3 regions of the Streptomyces sp. NPDC007164 genome follow, and region 2 is predicted to be linked to each of the others. Evidence: riboswitches for the same ligand, from Rfam matches in the RefSeq annotation. Region 2 holds a riboswitch; each other region holds the start of a gene.

Region 1 (7,139 bases), on a different contig from region 2:
CGCCGCCTCCTGGAAGGTGATCACTTCCTGGATCTCGGCCTCGATGCGTTTGTCGTACGCGGCCGCGTCGATGTGTCCTGCCGTCAGATCGGCTCGTGCGGTGCGCAGTTGGGGCGTCTGCGGGAACGACCCGATCGTGGTCGTCGGCAGCGGCGGAAGCCGGAGGCGGTCGCGCTGGGCCACCGCCCGCTGCGGATAGGGCAGTTCACGGCGCGCGTCGGCCTCCGTGACGGCCGCGGTGCGGGCCCGTACCGCCGGATCATGGGTGATCGCGGAGCCTGCCCGGGAAGCCAGATCGGCCCGGTTGGCGGCGAGTTCGGCGGCGATCGAGGCGGTGCCCCGGGCGAGCCCCCTGGCGAGGGTGGCGATCTCGGCCGACTTCTGCCGGGCGAAGGCCAGCCAGCGCCCCACCTGTGGGTCGATGTCGCGCTCGGCGGCCAGGTCGAGGGGCACATGCAGCAGTGAGCAGGAGGCCGCCACATCGACCCGTCCGGCCAGACCGAGCAGGGTGCCGAGGGTGGCCAGGGACTGCTGGAGGTCGTTGATCCACACGTTGCGGCCGTCGACGACCCCGGCGACCAGCCGCCTGCCCGGCAGACCGCCGACCCCGGCGAGATCCCGCAGATTGGCGGCTGCCGGACCGGTGAAGTCCATCGCGAGACCCTCGACCGGAGACTTCGCCAGTACGGCGAGTGCGTCACCGAGCCGGTCGAAGTACGAGGCGACCAGAAGCCGCGGCCGGTCGGCGAGCGCACCGAGATCGCGGTAGGCGCGGGCGACGGCGTTCAGCTCCGCGGGGGAACGGTCCTGCACCAGCGCGGGCTCGTCGAGCTGAACCCACCGGGCACCGGCCGCACGCAGATCGGCCAGCACCTCGGCGTACACCGGCAGCAGCCGGTCGAGCAGGGTCAGCGGTTCGAAGTCGGCGGCGACACCGGGAGCGGGCTTGGCCAGCAGCAGATAGGTCACCGGACCCACCAGCACCGGCCTGGCGTCGTGCCCGAGCGCCAGCGCCTCCCCGAACTCCTGGACCTGCTTGGTGGAGTCGGCGGCGAAGACGGTGTCGGGGCCGAGCTCCGGCACCAGGTAGTGGTAATTCGTGTCGAACCATTTGGTCATTTCGAGGGGCGCCACGTCCTGCGTACCGCGCGCCATCGCGAAATAGCCGTCCAGCGCGTCGGTCGCGACGGCTTCACGGTGCCGGACGGGCACGGCACCGACCATCACGCTGGTGTCCAGCACATGGTCGTAGTACGAGAAATCGCCGGTCGGGACCTCGTGGATGCCGTCCTCGGCGAGCCGTTGCCAGTTGGCGCGGCGCAGTTCCTCGGCGGTCTCCCGGAGGGCGGCGGCGGTGACGCGGCCCTTCCAGTACCCCTCGACGGCCTTCTTCAGCTCCCGGTCGCCCCCTTGGCGGGGGTAGCCGTACACGGTGGCCCGGGCTGCCGCGGCTGCGGACTCGGTGGTCACGTGACTCTCCTTCGCGAGCGTGTCCTGGTGCGACCCCGGGACGGATCGCAGGCGCGAAGGGATGACGGACCGGGCGGATCCGCGGCGTCGTGCCGACGCGCGTGACCTGCCCGATATGTACGCCGACCCGCCCACGAGGTCACCGGGATCACCGTGCGCGTCCGACGCGCACGGGCAGTGGCAGGTCTTCGGACTCGCGGGCGCGTCTCGCGTACGAGACACCTACTGGCCGTCGCTTCCCGGACCCGTCGGGTCCAGTGCTCGATGACGGCGGTCGTTCCCACTCACCGCTGCGGGGCAGTCCCGGATTCCCACCGGGTTCCCTCTTGCGACGCGCCTGCCTGACTGACAGGGCGAACCAGCTGCACCCACCACCATAGGGGGTCCGCTCCGGATCCTGGACAGTGAATTCGGATCGGCAGGATCGGCAAGGCGGGCAGGATGGCATCGGCGGGCCGGCCGGCCGTATCGGAGCGGACCGGATCGGCCGGATCAGACGGCGGGGCCGGGCGCGGGGGACAACTGCTGCCCGCACCGCAGGTTCCACCGGCCGGAACGGCCGCTGAGCGCGGTCAGTGTCAGCGGGGCGACGTCCAGCCGCCAGAACGCCTCCACCGGCAGTGCGAGTGCCCCGACGACCACCGCCCGGACCACCGCCGGCTCGACGACCGCCAGCACGCGGCGGCCCCCGCCGTCCTCGGCTGATTCCAGCGCCGCCAGCCAGCGTCCGGTCCGGGCGCGGAGTTCGAGCAGGGACTCGCCGCCGTGCGGAGCCGCCGAAGGGTCGGTCAGCCAGGCCGAAACAGCCGCCGGCTCGGCCGCGCTCACCGCCGCCAGCCGCCGGCCGCTCCACCGGCCCATGTCCCAGTCGCGGACGGCCGGTTCGGGCCCGGCCCGCAGCCCCAGCGCGTCGGCCGTCCCGGCGCATCGTCCGGACGGCCCGCGCAGATACCGGTCGGCGTCGGGCACCCCTGCCGCGACGGCCCCCGCTCGGCGGATTCCTGCCGCGTCCAGTGGCGCGTCACCGTCGAAACGGGCCTCGCGCAGCGCGGCGTTGATCGCCGGTGAGATCAACATCACCTGAACCGTCATGACCCGGTCAACTCCCTGAACTCCGGCCCCTTGGTGCGCCCACCATGGCATCCGACCGGTCGGGCCCGGTCACCGGCACCATGGCGGCACTTGTCCCCAAGCGGTATGGTCACGGCGAACATGACGTAGGTGTGACGGAAGTCCGGTGAGAATCCGGCACGGTCGCGCCACTGTGAACCCGCACCTGTGCGGGAAGTCAGACCCAGCACCCACGTCTCAGGCACCACGATCGGGACGCGTGTTCCCCAGGAGGTTCTGTCATGGCACAGACTGCTGCCCCCGCCACCGCCATTCCGGCGATCACCCCCATCTCCCTGAAGGCCATCGCCCCCTGGGCGGTCTTCTTCGGCATCCTCATGCTCGTACTGCTGTACTTCGTCGGCGCCGAGCAGGGCGCCACCGCGGTCATCTCCGGCGAAGGTGTCCACGAGTGGGTCCACGACGGCCGCCACCTCCTCGGTTTCCCCTGCCACTGACGTACCGTCCGATCCTGGGGAAACCTCATGAACTCCATATCTGTCAGAGCCCTGCTCGTCCGCGGCATGCTGGCCGGCCTCGCCGCGGGCGTACTCGCACTGCTGGTCGCCTACTTCCTCGGTGAGTCGCGTGTGGACGCGGCCATCGCCCTGGAGGAAGCGCACAGCCACCACCATGACGGCGGCGAGGAACTGGTCAGCCGCACCATGCAGTCCACGGCCGGCCTCGCCACCGGTGTACTGGTCTTCGGCGTCGCCATCGGCGGCATCGCCGCCCTCGTCTTCTGCTACGCCCTCGGCCGGATCGGCAGGTTCGGCCCCCGGGCCACGGCCGCGCTGATCGCGGGTGCGGCACTGCTGACGGTGTACGTCGTCCCGTTCCTGAAGTACCCGGCCAACCCGCCGGCCGTCGGCAACCCCGACACCATCGGCTCGCGTACCGGACTCTTCTTCCTGATGGTCGCCCTCAGCGTGCTGCTGGCCGTCGCCGCCGTCATCCTCGGCAAACGGCTGGCTCCCCGACTGGGCAACTGGAACGCGACGATCACGGCATCCGCCGCGTACGTCCTGGTGATCGGGCTCGCCTACGCGTTCCTGCCCTCGTACAACGAAGTCGGCAAGGACTTCCCGGCCTCCCTGCTCTGGGAGTTCCGGCTGAGCACCCTCGCCGTGCAGACCACCCTCTGGGTGACCTTCGGGCTCCTCTTCGGCCATCTGACGGACCGGCTGCTCGTACCGAGGACCGGAACGGTCACCACCGGAAGCGGCGGCGCGAAGCGCCCGGCCACCGCGGCCGGCTGACCGGCACCCGACACGCGGGCCGACGACCGGAACCCCGCCGGGACCTCCCGGCGGGGTTCCGGTCGTCGGCACCGGCTCACTCCTCGGGCTGCGGGCCCCAGTCGGTCCGGTAGTACTTCAGCCGCTCGTCCTGCTTCTCCAGACGCATGCCGACGGCTTCCATGACGCGCTGGGACGCGATGTTGTCCAGGTCGGTGTCACCGTGCACACGACGCACCCCCTGCTCACGGGCGAACAGCAGCAGGGCGCGCAACGCCTCGGAGGCGTAACCCATCCCCTGCGCCGAGGGGACGAGGCCGTAGCCGATCGTGACGTCCCCGTCCTCGTCCGGCGCGCCGTGGAATCCCATCCCGCCGATCACGAGTCCGTCCGTGCGGCGACGTATCTCGTACGAACAGAAGGGGCTCGGATCTCCGGTCGTCGCACAGGTCTCCAGGAAGCGCCGGGCCGCGGCGGTCTCCCCGGGTGACGGATAGCCGGGCGACCAGCGGGCCCCGTCACCGGGCGTGCCGGAGATCAACCGCAGGGCGTCGGAGCCGTTCATCGGGCGGAGCAGGAGGCGAGGGGTCTCAAGGTCGGTCATGAGCGAGTGAACTATCACGCGGGACGGGCGCACGGCATCCGAAAATCGGCCGGGCGGCAGCCGACGGCGTCGATGCCGATGTGCATACGACGCCGCAGCGGCCGCCCGCACCGTGCCCCTTCCGGACTCATGTGCCCGACGGCCCCTGAGTGCCCGCCCCGTCCGGAGCGAAGTCGAAGTCCCCGGAGAACGCCGCGGCCATCCGCAGATGACCGGCCGCCTCCGCGCTCCGCCCCTGGCGCTCAAGGGTGCGGCCGAGCATCAGCCGCGCGTAGTGCTCGACCGGGTCGCGCTCCAGCACCGCCCGCAGCTCCGTCTCGGCCCTGCCGAGCCGCGCCGAGTGGTAGTAGGTACGGGCCAGCAGCAGACGCGGCGACACCTGCTCCGGGACCTCCTCGACCAGCCCCTCCAGGATCCGGGCCGCGCTCATGTACTCCTTGGCCTCGAAGAACATCTGCGCACGGTCCCAGCGGTCGGCAGTTGTGCCGAACTCGTAGTAGGTGTCGCTCACTTGACCTCCTCAGTCACGGACCGTGCCGGGGTCTGCCCCGCTCCGTCCAACCGGTGGCCGAGCCGCTGCTCAACCACCCTGTGACTGCCCCAACGGCGCATGATGATTGAATATTCCACTAAATTATCGGCGTGGGTACCGGCACTCCCGGACCCGCTCAGGAATAGGTTGAGCGCCATGAGCAATCTCGATCGCCAGGCCGCACTCTCCGTCTGTGGAGGACGGGGTTTTGTCGTCGCCGAGCCCGTGCGTGAACTTCTCACCCCCCGCCACGTCCGGCTGGGCGAGTCCACCGAGGTCCGCAGACTGCTGCCCAACCTGGGCCGCCGGATGGTCGGCGCCTGGGCCTTCGTCGATCATTACGGTCCCGACGACATCGCGGACGAACCCGGGATGCAGGTGCCGCCGCACCCCCACATGGGCCTGCAGACAGTCAGCTGGCTGCACGACGGCGAGGTTCTGCACCGGGACAGTGTCGGCAGTCTGCGCACGATCCGCCCGCGCGAACTGGGGCTGATGACCTCCGGCCGGGCCATCAGCCACTCCGAGGAGAGCCCGAAGTCCCACGCGAGGTTCCTGCACGGCGCCCAGCTCTGGGTCGCACTGCCGTCCGCCCACCGCCACGTCGAGCCCCACTTCCAGCACCACGCCGACCTGCCGACCGTCTCCGCCCCGGGCCTCACCGCCACCCTGATCCTGGGCGAGCTCGACGGCACCATCTCGCCCGGTACCGCGTACACCCCGATCGTCGGCGCCGACCTCGCCCTGACCGCCGGCGCCGAGGCCCGGCTGCCGCTGGACCCCGACTTCGAGTACGCGGTGCTCTCCATGTCCGGCCGGGCCGAGGTCGACGGCGTGCCCGTGCAGCCCGGCTCCATGCTCTACCTCGGCTGCGGCCGCTCCGAACTCCCGCTGCGCGCGGACAGCGACGCGGGCCTCATGCTCCTCGGCGGCGAGCCCTTCGAGGAGGAGATCGTCATGTGGTGGAACTTCATCGGCCGGGACAACGCTGAGATCGTACAGGCCCGACGTGATTGGATGGAAGGCGCCCGATTCGGTGAGGTCCACGGTTACGACGGTGACCGACTGACTGCACCTGCACTCCCGGCCGGGCCCCTCAAGGCGCGTGGTCGGGTGCGTTGACGTGGCCTTTTGTGGCTCGCGTCGGCTCTTGAGTCTGTGAGCCGGCGCTGGTCGAGGCACCTCGCCCGAGCGGAATCGAATGAACCGGCCGCCGGTGGTCGGCAGGCGTCCCCGAGAGTCGTGGGTGTGGCCATCTGTGGCAGGGTCTGCTCGGATCAATGCTGACCCAATGCTGACTATTCTGATGGGTAGTCAGCTTCCGGCGTCGGGGTTGCGGCTCCCGCCAGGCGGCCATCGCGACCGCTTCGCGGCCCGGGGCGCTCAGCCCGCCATGGCGGTTCCCAACCGCGTGTCGACTGACGCCCGGCAACCTACGGCTCCTCCCTCCTGCACAATCTGGAGAGTCGCCTCCGCCTGGCTCTGTCACACCGCCGTGGTGCTGTACTGGACCCGTCGGTGGCCATTCCTCTCGGACGCTCATCGGCGTTCCGGGCTCCTCGGTCGTGGATGCAGGCGTGAATCCTGCGTCCCGGAGATCCCCGTCGGGTTCCATGGTGCCGATTCCGTGCGTGTTCGTCCCTCACATGAGCAGGTGACGATCGCCGTCCAGGCGTCGGCGTTCGAAGACGAGCATGACGGCGGCGGATCCCTCGCCGACGGCGGTGGCGACCCGCTTCACGCTGCCACTGCGTGCGTCGCCGACGCAGAACACGCCCGGCTCGCTCGTTTCGAAGGGCAGCGGTGCCCGGTCGGCTTCCCAGGCGCTGTCGAGATCGTGTCCGGTGAGCAGGAAGCCGTTGCGATCCGTCGCCAGTCGGCCGCCGAGCCAGCTGGTGCAGGGCGTTGCGCCGATGAAGACGAACACGGCGCCGGCCTCCAGGCGCGAACGCCGGCCGGCCTTCCGGTCGACGACGTCGATTGCGGTGATCTCCGAGTCCGCCACGAGGGCGACCGTCTCCGTCCGAAGCCACACCCGGGTCTTTGGGTTGGCCGCGATCGCCTCGATGAGGTAGCGCGATATCGAATGTTCCAGATCCTCGCCCCGGACCAGCAGATGTACTGGATCGGACGTCCGCGACAGGAACATCGCGGCCTGTCCCGCCGAGTTTCCCCCGCCGATGAC
Region 2 (7,139 bases):
GGCCGACCACGGCGTGGACGTCCTTGCCCGTCAGCCCGTACGTGCCGGGCCGCAGTGCGGTGAAGGAGCGGGTCAGGGTGACCTGCCCGGCCGCCGTGGCGTGCACGGTGAGTCTGCGGTCGGCGGGGAGGGGGCGGCCGGACGGCGCCCTGAGGGCGGCGTCGCTGGCGTACCGGCCGGCCGCGACCGCTGCCGCACCGACGCCGAGGATCGTGGTGACGGCTGCTGCCGTAACTGTTGCCGGGCGCACCGTTTCAGTGTCGTGGCGGGTGCGGAACCCTGCCAGCGGGCGGGGGCCGTCCGGCGGACCGGGGGCGGACAGCCCTGTGCCGTCCGGCGGACCGGGGGCGGACAGCCCTGTGCCATCCGGCGGACCGGCCGGGCTGACCGCCCCGTGGCGGACCGGCCGGGTCAGCCCGGCTGCCCGTACCCCTTGAGGGCCTCCCGCACATCGTCGAGCTGCTCCGGGGAGAGGAGGCTCGGGCTGCGTCCGGGGACGGAGCTCGCGGCGAGCCAGAGCCGGCAGAGCCATTCCAGCTGGGCGGTCCGGCCGTACGCCTGGTCCAGGGTGGCTCCGTAGGTGACGGTCCCGTGGTTCTGGAGCAGGCAGCCCGTGCGGTCGCGCAGCGCGGCGAGCATGTTCACGGCCAGTTCCTCGGTGCCGTAGCGCGCGTAGGCGGCGACGCGGACGGGGCCGCCCAGCATGGCGGCGGCGTAGTGGACCGACGGGATCTCGGGGACCAGGGTGGAGACGGCGGTGGCGTGCACCGCGTGGGTGTGCACGACGGCGGCCGCGTCGGTGTTCCGGTAGACGGCGAGGTGGAGCGGGAGTTCGCTGGTCGGGGCGAGTTCGCCGAGTACGCGGTTGCCCTCCGGATCGACGCCGACGACGTCCTTCGGGCCCAGCCGGTCGTACGGCACTCCGCTCGGCGTGACCAGGATGGTCGTGCCGACCCGGGCCGACACGTTTCCCGACGTCCCGACCACGAGGCCCTCGGCCGCCGTCCGCCGGGCGGTGGCGACGACACCGTCCCAGGCGCGTTCGATCGCGTCCCGCTGCTGATCGCTCATGCGCCGATCCTGTCAGCCGCGGAGGCGGACGGGTATGGGGTCGGCCACAGCCGCGCACCGCGGGAGAGCCGGGCCACGCCTGCCCCGAGGACAAGCGGAATGCAGGGGCTCCGCTTTGGAACACCACAACGCCCTGCTCAGTTCACCTTCCGTTCATTCAGGTTGCCTACGGTCCACATGCCAATGACGTCGAACGATTGCCTGGGTAAATGGAACACATCACGCTGCTACTCGCGATTGTGATCGTGACAGCTCTAGTGTTCGATTTCACGAACGGTTTCCATGACACCGCGAACGCGATGGCGACCACCATCTCGACCGGTGCACTCAGACCGAAGACCGCGGTGGCCATGTCCGCCGTTCTCAATCTCGTCGGCGCGTTCCTGTCGGTGGAGGTCGCCAAGACGATCTCCGGCGGGATCATCAACGAGGACGGGCTGCGGACAGAAGTCATCTTCGCGGCACTCGTCGGCGCCATTCTGTGGAATCTGCTGACCTGGCTGGTCGGACTGCCGTCCAGCTCGTCCCACGCCCTGTTCGGCGGCCTGATCGGCGCGGCCGTGATGTCGGCCGGCTGGTCCTCCGTCAACGGCGGCACCGTCGTCACCAAGGTGCTGCTCCCCGCGGTCGCCGCCCCGATCGTCGCCGGTCTGGCCGCGCTGCTGGCCACCCGGCTGACGTACCGGATCGGCGGCAAGGTCCGCGACGAAGCCCAGCAGAAGGCCACCGCCAAGGGCTACCGGGCCGGCCAGATCGCCTCGGCCGGACTGGTCTCGCTCGCCCACGGCACCAACGACGCGCAGAAGACCATGGGCATCATCACCCTGGCCCTGGTCACCGGCGGCGTCCTGCACCCGGGCTCCAACCCGCCGGTCTGGGTCATCGTCGCCGCCGGCACGGCCATAGCGCTCGGCACCTACCTGGGCGGCTGGCGCATCATCCGCACCATGGGCAGCGGCCTCACCGACCTCAAGCCGCCGCAGGGCTTCGCCGCCCAGACCAGTGCCGCCACGGTCATCCTGGCCTCCTCGCACCTCGGCTTCTCCCTCTCCACCACCCAGTCCTGCTCCGGCGCCGTGATGGGCGCGGGCCTCGGCCGGCAGGGCGGTGTGGTCCGCTGGTCCACCGCCACCCGGATGTTCGTCGCCTGGGGTCTGACCCTGCCGGCCGCCGGTCTGGTCGGCGCGGGCGCGGAGCTCCTCACCAAGCAGGGCACGTGGGGTGTCGTGGTCGTCGCGGCGCTGCTGATCGCGGGCTCCGGTGCCATCTGGCTGCTGTCGCGCCGCAAGCCGGTCGGCCACGGCGACGTCGCCCCGTCGGACGGCGACGCCGAGCCCGCGGGCGTCGTCACCCAGGCAATCGCCGCCGTCAGCCCGCCGCCCACCACGGCCGCGGCCCAGACGCCGGACCTGAACCTCATGACCACCATTCCGGCCCCGGCCGGAACCACCCAGGACCCGGCGCGACCCGCCACCGTCTGAGCCGGCCGACAGGCCGGCCGTCCAAGGCCGTCTAAGGATTCCGCATGAACATCGACTGGGCAGCCCTCGGCTCCGTATTCGGCGTCTCCCTCGTTGTCACCGTCGCGCTGGTGGGCCTCTTCACCCTGGGCATCGTCGGCCTCTCCAAGCAGCCCGAACCGGCGGCGCAGGGCGGCTCCGGCGGCTCGCTGCTGCTGGCCCGCGCCGGCGCGTACGTCTGCTTCGGGCTGTGCGCGGCGGCCGTCGCGTACGGGATCTATCTGATCGTCGCCTGAGACCGGCCGGTCCGGCCGACCGTCGCCCGAGACCGGCCGGTCCGAGCGAATCCCGCGCACGCTCCCCGGTCGGGCCGGACACCTCGGGTGTCCGGCCCGATGTGGGTATCAGCACACTGCGCCGCCGCAGGTCAACGGCAGGTTGACGGGCGTTCGCGGGGCGTGGTGGACTGCCGGAGCCAATTACGGCGACAGCAGAGGAAGCCGGTGCGAATCCGGCGCGGTCCCGCCACTGTCACCGGGGAGCGGTCCCCCAACACCGGAAGTCACGGCTCGCGCGAGCGGGCTGGAAGGCCGGGGGAACCGCGGATCCGGGAGCCAGGAGACTCTCGTCGCCGGTCACGTCGAACCAGGGCGCGGACCCTGAGTGAGGACATATCGCCATGCCTGGCTGCCGTGCGTCCGCTGTTTCGGCGCTCTCGACGAGAGCCGCCCGTCCGAAGGTCCGCCGAGGCGCGACGGCCGGCTGAACCGTGCGAGCCGACCGCATCTTCGCGTACGGCGCCACGGCCGGTCTGATCGGCGATCTGCTGCTCGGTGACCCCCGCCGGGGACACCCGGTCGCCGCGTTCGGGCGGGCCGCGGCGGACGTCGAGCGCCGGCTGTGGCGCGACCACCGCGGCTGGGGCGCGCTGCACACCCTCGTCTGCGCCGGAGGCGCCGCGGGTGGTGCCGCGCTGATCACCCGCGCCGTGCGCCGCAGCCCCGCCGCCTCCGTGGCACTGACCGCCGCCGCCACCTGGTCCGTCGTCGGCGGCACGTCCCTGGGGCGTGAGGCGCGGGCCATCGGCGGCGCCCTGGCCGCCGGTGACATCGAACTGGCCCGCGAGCGGCTGCCGCATCTGTGCGGCCGCGACCCGCACTCCCTGGACGGGCCGCAGATCGCCCGCGCCGTGGTGGAGTCCGTGGCGGAGAACACCTCGGACGCCGTGGTCGGCGCGCTGGTGTGGGGCGCGCTGGCGGGGGTTCCCGGGCTGGCCGGGTTCCGGGCCGTCAACACCCTGGACGCCATGGTCGGGCACCGTTCGCCCCGGCATCTGCGCTACGGCTGGGCCTCGGCCCGCCTCGACGACCTCGCCGGCTGGCCGGGGGCCCGGCTCACGGCCCTGCTCGCCGTCGCCGCCGGGGGGCGGCCGCGGGGAGCGGTCCGCGCCTGGCGGGCCGACGCCGCCAAGCACCCGAGCCCCAACGCGGGCCCGGTGGAGGCCTCGTTCGCGGGTGCGCTCGGCGTACGGCTCGGCGGAACCCTCGCGTACGGCGGCCGGGTCGAGCACCGCCCGGTGCTCAACGGGGAGACGGGCCGGGCCGTGGAGAGTGCGGACATCGAGCGCGCGGTGCGGCTGTCGCGCCGGGTGAGCGCGCTGGCGCTGGGCGTCTGCGTGGCGGGGCGGCTCGGCGCGGCCCTCGCCGCACGGCGGCTCACCGGGCGCCGGACCACCGGGACGGACGTGGCGGGGCCTCGCACCGCAGGACGGAGAAACGCATGAGCGGCGGGCTGCTGGTCGCCGGTACCACTTCCGACGCGGGCAAGAGCGTCGTCACGGCAGGCATCTGCCGCTGGCTCGTGCGCCGAGGGGTGAAGGTGGCGCCCTTCAAGGCGCAGAACATGTCGCTCAACTCGTTCGTCACCCGCGAGGGCGCCGAGATCGGGCGCGCCCAGGCCATGCAGGCCCAGGCCGCCCGCGTGGAGCCGACGGCACTGATGAACCCGGTCCTGCTCAAGCCGGGCAGCGACCGCTCCAGCCAGGTCGTCCTGATGGGCAGGCCGGTCGGCGAGATGAGCGCGCGCGGCTACCACGGGGGCAGGCAGGAGGCACTGCTCTCCACGGTCGTGGACTGCCTGGAGCAGCTCCGGTCCACGTACGACGCGGTGATCTGCGAGGGCGCGGGCAGCCCGGCCGAGATCAACCTGCGGCGCACGGACATCGTGAACATGGGCATCGCCCGGGCGGCACGCTTCCCGGTGGTGGTCGTCGGCGACATCGACCGCGGTGGTGTCTTCGCCTCGTTCTTCGGGACGACGGCGCTGCTCGCCGCGGAGGACCAGTCGCTGATCGCCGGGTATCTCGTCAACAAGTTCCGGGGCGACGTGTCGCTGCTGGAACCGGGGCTCGACATGCTGCGGGACCTCACCGGCCGGCCGACGTACGGAGTGCTGCCCTTCGCCCACGGCCTCGGCATCGACGAGGAGGACGGGCTGCGGGTCTCGCTGCGCGGGGCGGTGCGCGAGTCGGTCGTCGCGCCGCCGCACGGCGAGGACGTGCTGCGGGTCGCGGTGTGCGCGGTGCCGCTGATGTCGAACTTCACCGATGTGGACGCGCTGGCCGCCGAGCCCGGTGTCGTCGTCAGGTTCGTGGACCGCGCCGAGGAACTGTCCGACGCCGACCTGGTCGTGGTGCCGGGCACCCGGGGCACCGTGAAGGCGCTGGCCTGGCTGCGCGAGCGCGGCCTCGCCGACGCGCTGGTGCGGCGGGCGGCCGAGGGCCGGCCGGTCCTCGGCATCTGCGGCGGCTTCCAGCTCCTCGGCGAGCACATCGAGGACGAGGTCGAGTCCCGGGCCGGTCATGTCGACGGCCTGGGGCTGCTGCCCGTACGCATCCGCTTCGACCGGGAGAAGACCCTGGCCCGGCCCGTCGGCCGGGCGCTCGGCGCGCCGGTCGAGGGGTACGAGATCCACCACGGCGTGGCGGAGGTGCTCGGTGGAGAACCGTTCCTCGACGGCTGCCGGGCGGGCGCCGTGTGGGGCACCCACTGGCACGGCTCGCTGGAGAGCGACGAATTCCGCCGCCGCTTCCTGACCGAGGTCGCGCGGGGCGCCGGCCGGCGTTTCGTCCCCGCTCCGGACACCTGTTTCGCGGCGCTGCGCGAGGAACAGCTCGACCGCCTCGGCGATCTCGTCGAGGAACACGCGGACACCGACGCGTTGCTGCGGCTCATCGAGTCGGGCGCGCCGCCGGGGCTCCCCTTCATCGCCCCCGGAGCACCCGGAGCACCCGGAGGACACCGGTGAACGGCGCGGGCCGAGGCCGCCTTTTTCATGACCATTCATTCGCAGGAGGGATCGCCCCGTGAGCACACATTTCCCGTTCACCGCCGTCGTCGGGCAGCAGGACCTGCAACTCGCCCTGCTTCTCAACTCCGTGGCGCCGAACATCGGTGGTGTCCTCGTACGGGGTGAGAAGGGCACCGCGAAGAGCACCGCCGTGCGCGCGCTCTCGGCGCTGCTGCCGGAGGTGGACGTCGTCTCCGGATGCCGTTTCTCCTGCGCCCCCGAATCGCCCGACCCGGCGTGTCCGGACGGCCCCCACGAGCCGGGCACCGGCGTGTCGCGGGACGCCCGCATGGTGGAGCTGCCGGTCGGCGCGTCGGAGGACCGGCTGGTCGGGGCGCTCGACATCGAGCGGGCGCTCGCGGAGGGTGTGAAGGCCTTCGAGCCGGGCCTGCTGGCCGACGCGCACCGCGGGATCCTCTACGTCGACGAGGTCAACCTGCTCCACGACCACCTCGTGGACCTGCTGCTGGACGCGGCCGCCATGGGTGCCTCGTACGTGGAGCGCGAGGGCGTCTCCGTACGGCATGCCGCCCGCTTCCTGCTCGTCGGGACGATGAACCCCGAGGAGGGCGAGCTGCGGCCGCAGTTGCTCGACCGGTTCGGGCTGACCGTCGAGGTCGCCGCGTCCCGGGAGACCGATCAGCGGGTCGAGGTGGTGCGGCGGCGGCTCGCGTACGACGACGACCCGGCGGCCTTCGCGGCCAAGTGGGCCGACGAGGAGGACGCGTTGCGGGCGAGGATCGTCGCCGCGCGGGCCCTGCTGCCCGAAGTTCGGCTCGGGGACTCGGCGTTGCGGCAGATCGCGGCCACCTGCGCGGCCTTCGAGGTCGACGGGATGCGCGCGGACATCGTGATGGCGCGGACGGCCACCGCGCTGGCCGCCTGGGCGGGCCGTACGGATGTGCTCGCCGAGGACGTGCGGCAGGCGGCCCTGCTCGCGCTCCCCCACCGGCGCCGGCGCAATCCGTTCGACGCGCCGGGGCTCGACGAGGACAAGCTCGACGACACGCTGGAGCAGAACGGCGGCGGGGACGACGACCCGGACCCGGACGGCCCCGGTGGCGGCGGCCGCCCCCCGCAGGGCGACGGCCCCGACACGCCGCCGGCGCCCGGGGGCGAGGCCGGCGACGCGCCCGCGCCGTCCGTGCCCGAACAGGGCCGGGAACAAGGGCAGGAACAGGGCCAGGGGCAGCCGTCCGGGGGCGGTGAGCGGCAGCCGGTGGGCGCCACCGAGCCGTTCCGCACCAAGATGCTGAGCGT
Region 3 (7,139 bases), on a different contig from region 2:
CACGGTGGCTACGGCTACCTGAGCGAGTACGGCATCGAGAAGATCGTCCGCGACCTGCGGGTGCACCGGATCCTGGAAGGAACGAACGAGATCATGCGTGTCATCGTGGCCCGGGAACTGATGGAGGCCGTCCGATGACGACCCCTTCCAGCAGCCCGGTACTGCTGCGCACCGAGGGCCGTGCGGCCTACCTCACCCTCAACCGCCCCGAGGCGCTGAACGCCCTCACCCACGCCATGGTCTCGCCGTTCCGGCGTCCGGGCTCCCCGGAGCCGGCCGGTGCTACTTCGGCCTCGCGTAGGCCCGCAGCCGCTCCTCGCGGCTTGTCAGACAACAGCTCGCACAGCGCACCGCCTCCGCACTCGTGTAGTACAGACAGCAGGTGTTGCGCAGATAGACCAGCCGCTCCGGACCGTCCGGCGCTCGCCGGACCCGGACCACCTCGCCCAGCGTCGCCAGTCGGCCGGGTGCGGTGTCCACGAACTGCCGCCAGCGGGCGGCCAGCAGATCCACCCGGTCGCCGTACGCGCACAGCGCCGTGGCGCAGCCATGGGCGATACCGCCGCTCAACTGCCTGGCCCCGGCACGGGTACGGCATTGCAGCGCATCGGCGAGGGGCAGCAGATGTCCGTCGAGCACGATGCGGTGCAGCAGCCGTACGGAGTCCTCCCCGGCCCGGGGCACCAGCAACCGGGCCCGGCGCACCCTGACCCCGCCGATCCCGTGCGCGGCGGGGCGCACCAGGACATTGCCGGACCTCATGTCCGGGACCTCGTCGTACAGCGCCCAGTGGAGCACTGCGGCGGCCGTGACCCAGCCCGCGTACACCGCCATCAGGGTCAGCGCGGCCGCATGACCGGTGCGGTGGCCGCTGCCGGTGCGCTCGCGCTCCAGCAGCACGGACAGCTCCGCGCCCGCCGGATCGGCCAGCCGGTCGGCTGCCAGCCACTGCCCCGCCTCGCTCGCCGACGGTTCGCCCACGGTGACCTGCCAGCGTGGCCCGTGCCGCAACGGCGCCCATGCGGGGGAAACGTCGTCGCTCATGACAGCGGGAGGTAGACGACGTTCGGGGAGCCGGTGACCGGGTGGACGCCGATCCGGGACCGTATCCCGTAGACCTCGGCCAGCAGCTCTTCCGTCAGCACCGCGTGCGGGGAGCCGGAGGCCACCAGCCGTCCGGCGCTGAGGACGAACAGCCGGTCGCAGTAGGAAGCGGCCAGGTTGAGGTCGTGCAGCACCAGCAGATTGGTGGTGCCCAGCGTTCTCACCAGGCCGAGGATCTCCAACTGGTAGCGGATGTCCAGATGGTTGGTGGGTTCGTCGAGCGCCAGCAGCCCCGGCTCCTGGACCAGGGCGCGGGCGATCAGGGCCCGTTGCCGCTCCCCGCCGGACAGTTCCTCGAACCGCCGGCCGGCCAGGGGCGCCGCGCCGACGCGCCGGAGCGCCTGGTCGATGCGGCGGGCGTCGTCGGCGTAGTCCTGCTCCCAGAACCGTTTGTGCGGGCTTCGGCCCATCGCCACGATCTGACGTACGGTCAGACCGAAGGTGCCGGGGCTGTCCTGCGGTACGACGGCGACGCGGCGCGCCCGTTCCTTCACCCCGAGGGTCGCGGCGTCCGCCCCGTCCAGCAGAACCCGGCCCGACGCGGGGTGCAGCGCGCCGTACACACAGCGCAGGAAGGTGGTCTTGCCGCTGCCGTTCGGTCCGACCAGCCCCACCGTCTCGCCGGGGGCGGCGTCCAGCGTGACCGCGTCGAGCAGCGTGCGGCCGGCCACCTCGTAGCTGATCCCGTCGGCGGCGAGCGCCGTCGGGGACGGTGCCCGGCTCATCCGGTGATCCCTTCGGTACGGGTGGAGCGGCGCAGCAGCCAGAGGAAGAACGGGCCGCCCACCAGGGCGGTGACCACCCCGGCGGGAATCTCTGCCGGGGCTGCCACGGTCCGCGCCAGCAGATCGGCCAGCAGCAGGAAGACGGCCCCGCCGAGCGCGGTCACCGGCAGCAGTCTGCGGTGGGACGCGCCGACGATCAGCCGGGCGGCGTGCGGAATCATCAGGCCGACGAAGCCGATCGCCCCGCTGTAGGCAACCAGCACGCCGATGATCAGTGACACCAGCACGAAGACCCCGCCCCGGAAACGTCCGGGGTCCAGGCCGAGGCTGCGGGCCCCTTCCTCCCCGGTCAGCAGCAGATCCAGCGGCCGGGCCAGGCTGATCAGGAGGACGGCACCGATGCCCAATACCGCGGCGGGCAGGGCAAGTTGGTCCCACCGGGCACCGCCCAGCCCGCCCAGGGTCCAGAACAGGATCGCCCGCACATGCTCGGCCCGGGAGGACAGCACCAGGATCAGGCTGGTGACCGCGGACAGTACGTACTGGATCGCCACCCCGGCCAGAATCAGCCGGCCCGTTGTCATGGTGCCGCCCCGCCGGGCCATCGCGTAGACGGCGACCAGCGCGGCCATGGACCCGGCGAACGCGGCAACGGGCAGCGCGACGTCGGTGGCCACCCCGGCTCCGACTCCCAGCACGACGACCGCGGCGGCGCCCGCCGACGCCCCGGACGAGGCGCCCAGCAGAAACGGATCGGCCAACGGATTGCGCACCAGCGCCTGGAGCACCGTGCCCGACAGGGCCAGCCCGGCGCCGACGACGGCTCCGAGCAGCACCCTGGGCAGTCGTACCTCCCACACGATCGTCGGGTACGCACCGGTGCGTTCACCGCCCAGGACCGTACTCAGCACCTCGCCCGGCGGAATCCGTACCGGGCCCAGCACCAGACCGGCCACCGCCGCCATGAGCAGCAGCACCGTGAGGACGCCGATCACGACGGGGGTCGAGCGCAGGACGGACTTCGGGCCGGAGCGGGCGGACTCCGCGCTCACGGGGTGCCGGGGTGCAGCTGCCCGGCCAGGTCCTGTACGGCGTCGGCGACCCGGACACCGAGCACGGCCGAGGACAGCGGGAGCACCGCGAACTTCTTGTTCCTGATCGCCGGCACGTCCGCGAGCGCCGGATCGTTCAGCAGCCGCTTCTTCTTGGCCGCCACCGTGGTGCCTCCGTAGTCGTAGATCACGACCACCTCGGGCTTGCGCTTGATGACCTGCTCCCAGGCCACGTCGCCGAAGGTGGCGTCGAGGTCCGTGAAGACGTTCCTGCCCCCGGCGAGCCGGACGATCTCGTTGCCGATGCCTTTGCCGCCCGCGGTGAACGCGGAGCTGTCGCCGGAGTCGTACACGAACACCGAGGGACGTGAGGCGCCCTTGAGCTTCTCCTCGACCGCCGTGATCTTCCGCCGCTCCTCGGCGATCAGCTTCCTGCCGCGCTCCGGCACGCCGAAGGTCCTGGCGACCTGGGTGATCTCGGTGGCGAGCTGATCGATACCGACCTTGCCCCTGGTGCAGTTCTCGATGTTCAGCCGGGTGTTGATGCCGTCCTTCTGGAGCCCTGCCCGGTCCTGGCCCCTGGCCTCGTCGAAGGCGCTGCTGTACCCGCCGTAGACGAAGTCGGGGCCGGCGCCGAGCAGCACCTCCTTGGAGGGGTACTCCTTCGCGAGCACCTTGGTCCCGGCGTACGCGGACCGGTACTCCGGCAGGACGCTGTCGTCCAGGTAGGCGGTACCGGCCAGCCGGTCCTGGAGCCCGAGGGCCAGCATGATCTCGGTGACGTGCTGGTTCATGGTGACGACCCGCTCCGGCGGGGCGTCGAAGGTCGTCCTCGTACCGCAGTTGGTGACCGTGTAGGGAAAACCGTCGGCGGCCGGTGCGGCCATTGCCTTGTTCTCGCCGTCCGTGCCGGAGCCGCAGCCGGTGAGCGGCAGCAGGAGCAGTGGTATGAGCGCGAGCGGTACACGGCGGATTCGGGGCATGGCCGAGCCTTTCCCGGGGATGTCCTCGTCCCCTGGGTAGTACGAGAAGGCGGCGCGGCCAGTATCTGGCTTCCGGGCTGCTGTTCAGCCCGGTCACAGTGGCGGGACCGTACCGGATTCACACCGGTTTCCTGACGCGCGTCGCCTGAGTTTGCGGAGCCCATACTGTCAGACCGCGTATTCCGGCAGGTCCCGGCCCATGCGGCGACGGCCTCGGCCGGCCCCGGACACCGACGTCCACGACGACGACCGGCACTGCGGACGGGTTCCGCCCGGGGTCCGGCAGCGGAAGTCGCAGTGAGCGGGTGGAGGGCCAGGGGGCCTGCCGTGCGCGCCGGTGTCACGTGAAGGTGGTCCGTTGGCTCGGATGCGGCCGGGCGAGGTCAAGCCATTGTGGGCCATTGGCCCAGAGGGGCGGGCTTCATTTGAACCACTAGCCCCCCAGATGCTGAGATGGGGCTGTCAATGGCGCTGCGGGTTCCCCCGGGATCTCTGCGGCGCCTTTCTCGTGTCCGCGCTGGTCCAGGTGTGAAATGCGCTGGTCCATGTGTGAAAGGGGCAGGACAACTTGCTGAAGAGGGCGTTCGTCGCACACGATCCGGGGCGGATGCGGCTGCGGTTCGCGTCCCGGGCCGTGCTCGGCATCGGGCTCGCCGTCGCGTTGTGCGGGGCGTCCGGGCACTCGCTGGTGGCGGCCATCACCGGTGGCCTGGCCGCGCTGCTCGCACTGTTCACGGTGACCGACCCGACGGTGCGTGGGCAGGCGGTCACGACCGCGTTTCTCCCCGTCGTCGGTCTCCCGGTGCTCACGCTCGCCGCCGTGCTGCACGATGTGCCCGTCGCACGCGACCTGGCGTTCCTCGCCGTCGTGGGGGCGGGGGTGTACGCGCGGCGGTGGGGACCTCGCGGGCACTCGCTGGGCGTGTTCGGCTTCATGGCCTATTTCTCCGCCCAGTTCCTGCACACCGTGCCCGGCCAACTGCCCGAGCTGTACGCGGCCGTGCTGCTGTCGCTCGTCGCGTCGTCGGTGGTGCGGTTCGGGGTGTGGTGCTACGAGCGGAGGCTCGCGGTACCCGTGGCAGTCGCCCTGCCCTCGGGGGCGAGCGGGCTCGGCCGGATCACCACACGGCAGGCCGTGCAGGCGGCACTGGGGGCGGGCTTCGCGCTCGCGGTGGGGCAACTGCTCTCCGACCAGCGCTGGTACTGGGCGGTCGGCGCCACCTGGTGGGTGTTCGTGGCCACGACCTCGCGGGGCGAGGCCGTCGTGCGCGGGTTCAGACGCTTCTTGGGAACGGTGCTCGGGATCGGGCTGGGCTTCGCCGTGGCCGTGCCGCTGCACCACGAGCCGGTCGTGGCCGCCGTGGTGGTGGCGATGGGGGTGTTCGGAATCTTCTATACCGCCGCTGTCTCCTATACCTGGATGATGCTGGCCGTGACCGTGATGGCGAGCATGCTGTACGGGCTGCTCGGCGTGCTCGACACGGATCTGCTCGTGCTGCGGGTGACCGAGACGGCGGCCGGGGCGCTCGGTGCCGTACTGGCGGTGCTGTTCGTGCTGCCGGTGACCACACATGCGGTGACCGAGGCGTGGGTGGAGCGGGCGCTGCGGTGCGTACACACCTGCACGGCCGAGGCCGCCGCCCGGCTCGCCGGGAGCGAGGCCGCCGACCCGCCCAGGCACGTCGCCGAACTGGAGGCGATCCTCGGCCGGGTGCGCTTGTCGCTCGCGCCGCTGGTGCATCCGCTCAACCCGATGAAGGCCCGCAAGCGACGGGCGCGGCAGGTGCTCGCACTGCTCGACGACTGCGCACGCGAGGTGCGCGGCCTGGCCTCCGTCGCCGCCGATCCGGAGGCCTCGCACGATGTCCGGCTCGCCGCGGCCTGCTGGCGTGTGGAGGCTGCCGTCGAGGCCCTCACCGACGCGCCGACCGTCGGGCGGGACCTGCGACTCGACCGCGCGACGGCCCCGGAGCCCGCGGGCGCCGAACCGGTGCACGCCCACCTCGCCCACCTCCATGCGCTGGAACGGGCCCTGCTCGAACTTGCCGTTCCCCTCCGGAGGTCCGGCCACCTTCCGGCCGGCACCTGAGCCGTCGCGTCCGCACGGCCCGAAACGGGCGCTCGCCGGCCTCACCGCACAGCCACCCGCGGGCGCCGCTGACCGGTGTGAAACGCCCTCGGACGTGTTCCCCGCGCGGCCCCGGCAGCCGAGGCACTGGTCTGGACCTGATAGCCGACTGCTACCGTCGCCCCGGAAGATCACGACGGCACGGGCCGTCGTGATCGGTCGGCCGAGAGGGGCATTGCGGTGACGGACAGTGCGACGGGCAGCGACGACGGCGCGGTACGGGCATTCATCGGGTCGTTCACCTCGGCGGGCGGACGGGGAATCACCGTCGCCGCCGTGGACCGGGAGACCGGGGCGCTGACCGTCCTCGGCACCACGGACACGGTCCCCGATCCTTCATTCCTCGCCCTGGGCCACGGTCCGGGGCCGGGCGGCGGCGCGCTCTACGCGGTCAGTGAGACCGAGCCCGGTGCGGCAGCCGCCCTGGACGTCAGCGGCGACGTACCGCAGCCGCTCGGCGGTATCCGGCTGGTGGACGGCGACGGCCCGACCCATCTCGCGCTCGCGGGCGGCCATCTGCTCACCGCCAACTACAACTCCGGCAGCGTGAGCGTCCTGCCCGTGCTCGCGGACGGTTCCCTCGGCCCGGTCGCCTCCGTGTCCCAGCACGAGGGCAGCGGCCCCGACGCCGACCGGCAGCGGGGCCCGCACGCCCACCAGGTGCTGCCGGACCCGTCGGGGAACTGGGTGCTCGGCGTGGACCTCGGGACCGACTCCGTACGGATCTGCGCGCTCGACACGGCGACCGGGGCGCTGCGGCCGCACGGCGAGACGGCCCTGCGCCCGGGCACCGGCCCGCGCCACCTGGCCTTCCACCCCGCCGGCGGCCACGCCTACGTCCTGAACGAACTCGAACCGACCGTCACCACGTGCCGGTGGAACGCCGCCGCGGGCGTCCTGGAGCCGGTGGGGGAGACCTCCGTGCTGCCCGCGCCGCCGACGGAGGGCGACGAGCCGGCGACGTACCCCTCCGAGGTGGTCGTCTCGCACGACGGGCGGTTCCTCTGGACCGCCAACCGGGGGCACGACAGCATCTCGGTCCTGGCGCTCGACGCGGCCGGCGAGCAGGCGACCCTGGTCACGACCGTGGACTGCGGCGGGCACTGGCCCCGCGACCTGGCGCTCGACCCCGCCGGCCGCCGGCTGT

The links. Region 2 has a riboswitch for cobalamin ahead of ABZ622_RS04790 (cobalamin biosynthesis protein). Riboswitches for the same ligand answer to the same signal wherever they lie in the genome.
Region 1: it holds a riboswitch for cobalamin, as region 2 does, so the genes downstream of both, ABZ622_RS28185 (CbtB-domain containing protein) here and ABZ622_RS04790 (cobalamin biosynthesis protein) in region 2, are expected to answer to the same signal.
Region 3: it holds a riboswitch for cobalamin, as region 2 does, so the genes downstream of both, ABZ622_RS11230 (ABC transporter substrate-binding protein) here and ABZ622_RS04790 (cobalamin biosynthesis protein) in region 2, are expected to answer to the same signal.

What each region holds. Positions count from the first base shown of each region.
Region 1 is NZ_JBEYFB010000028.1:3,926-11,064, reverse strand. Features, by position in the region: gene metE (5-methyltetrahydropteroyltriglutamate--homocysteine S-methyltransferase) at 1-1,470, opposite strand, end outside; cobalamin riboswitch at 1,632-1,848, opposite strand; gene ABZ622_RS28190 (histidine phosphatase family protein) at 1,963-2,562, opposite strand; adenosylcobalamin (AdoCbl) riboswitch at 2,672-2,819, shown strand; gene ABZ622_RS28185 (CbtB-domain containing protein) at 2,823-3,038, shown strand; gene ABZ622_RS28180 (CbtA family protein) at 3,066-3,839, shown strand; gene ABZ622_RS28175 (GNAT family N-acetyltransferase) at 3,916-4,422, opposite strand; gene ABZ622_RS28170 (tetratricopeptide repeat protein) at 4,550-4,933, opposite strand; gene ABZ622_RS28165 (pirin family protein) at 5,111-6,076, shown strand; gene ABZ622_RS28160 (NAD(P)/FAD-dependent oxidoreductase) at 6,597-7,139, opposite strand, start outside.
Region 2 is NZ_JBEYFB010000002.1:58,536-65,674, forward strand. Features, by position in the region: gene ABZ622_RS04770 (hypothetical protein) at 1-250, opposite strand, end outside; gene ABZ622_RS04775 (class II aldolase/adducin family protein) at 412-1,071, opposite strand; gene ABZ622_RS04780 (inorganic phosphate transporter) at 1,281-2,552, shown strand; gene ABZ622_RS04785 (hypothetical protein) at 2,597-2,827, shown strand; cobalamin riboswitch at 3,024-3,156, shown strand; gene ABZ622_RS04790 (cobalamin biosynthesis protein) at 3,301-4,314, shown strand; gene ABZ622_RS04795 (cobyric acid synthase) at 4,311-5,837, shown strand; gene ABZ622_RS04800 (putative cobaltochelatase) at 5,896-7,139, shown strand, end outside.
Region 3 is NZ_JBEYFB010000005.1:229,395-236,533, forward strand. Features, by position in the region: partial or broken gene ABZ622_RS11210 (acyl-CoA dehydrogenase family protein) at 1-138, shown strand, start outside; gene ABZ622_RS11215 ((2Fe-2S)-binding protein) at 283-1,044, opposite strand; gene ABZ622_RS11220 (ABC transporter ATP-binding protein) at 1,041-1,829, opposite strand; gene ABZ622_RS11225 (iron ABC transporter permease) at 1,826-2,794, opposite strand; gene ABZ622_RS11230 (ABC transporter substrate-binding protein) at 2,878-3,864, opposite strand; cobalamin riboswitch at 3,903-4,028, opposite strand; gene ABZ622_RS11235 (FUSC family protein) at 4,433-5,953, shown strand; gene ABZ622_RS11240 (lactonase family protein) at 6,173-7,139, shown strand, end outside.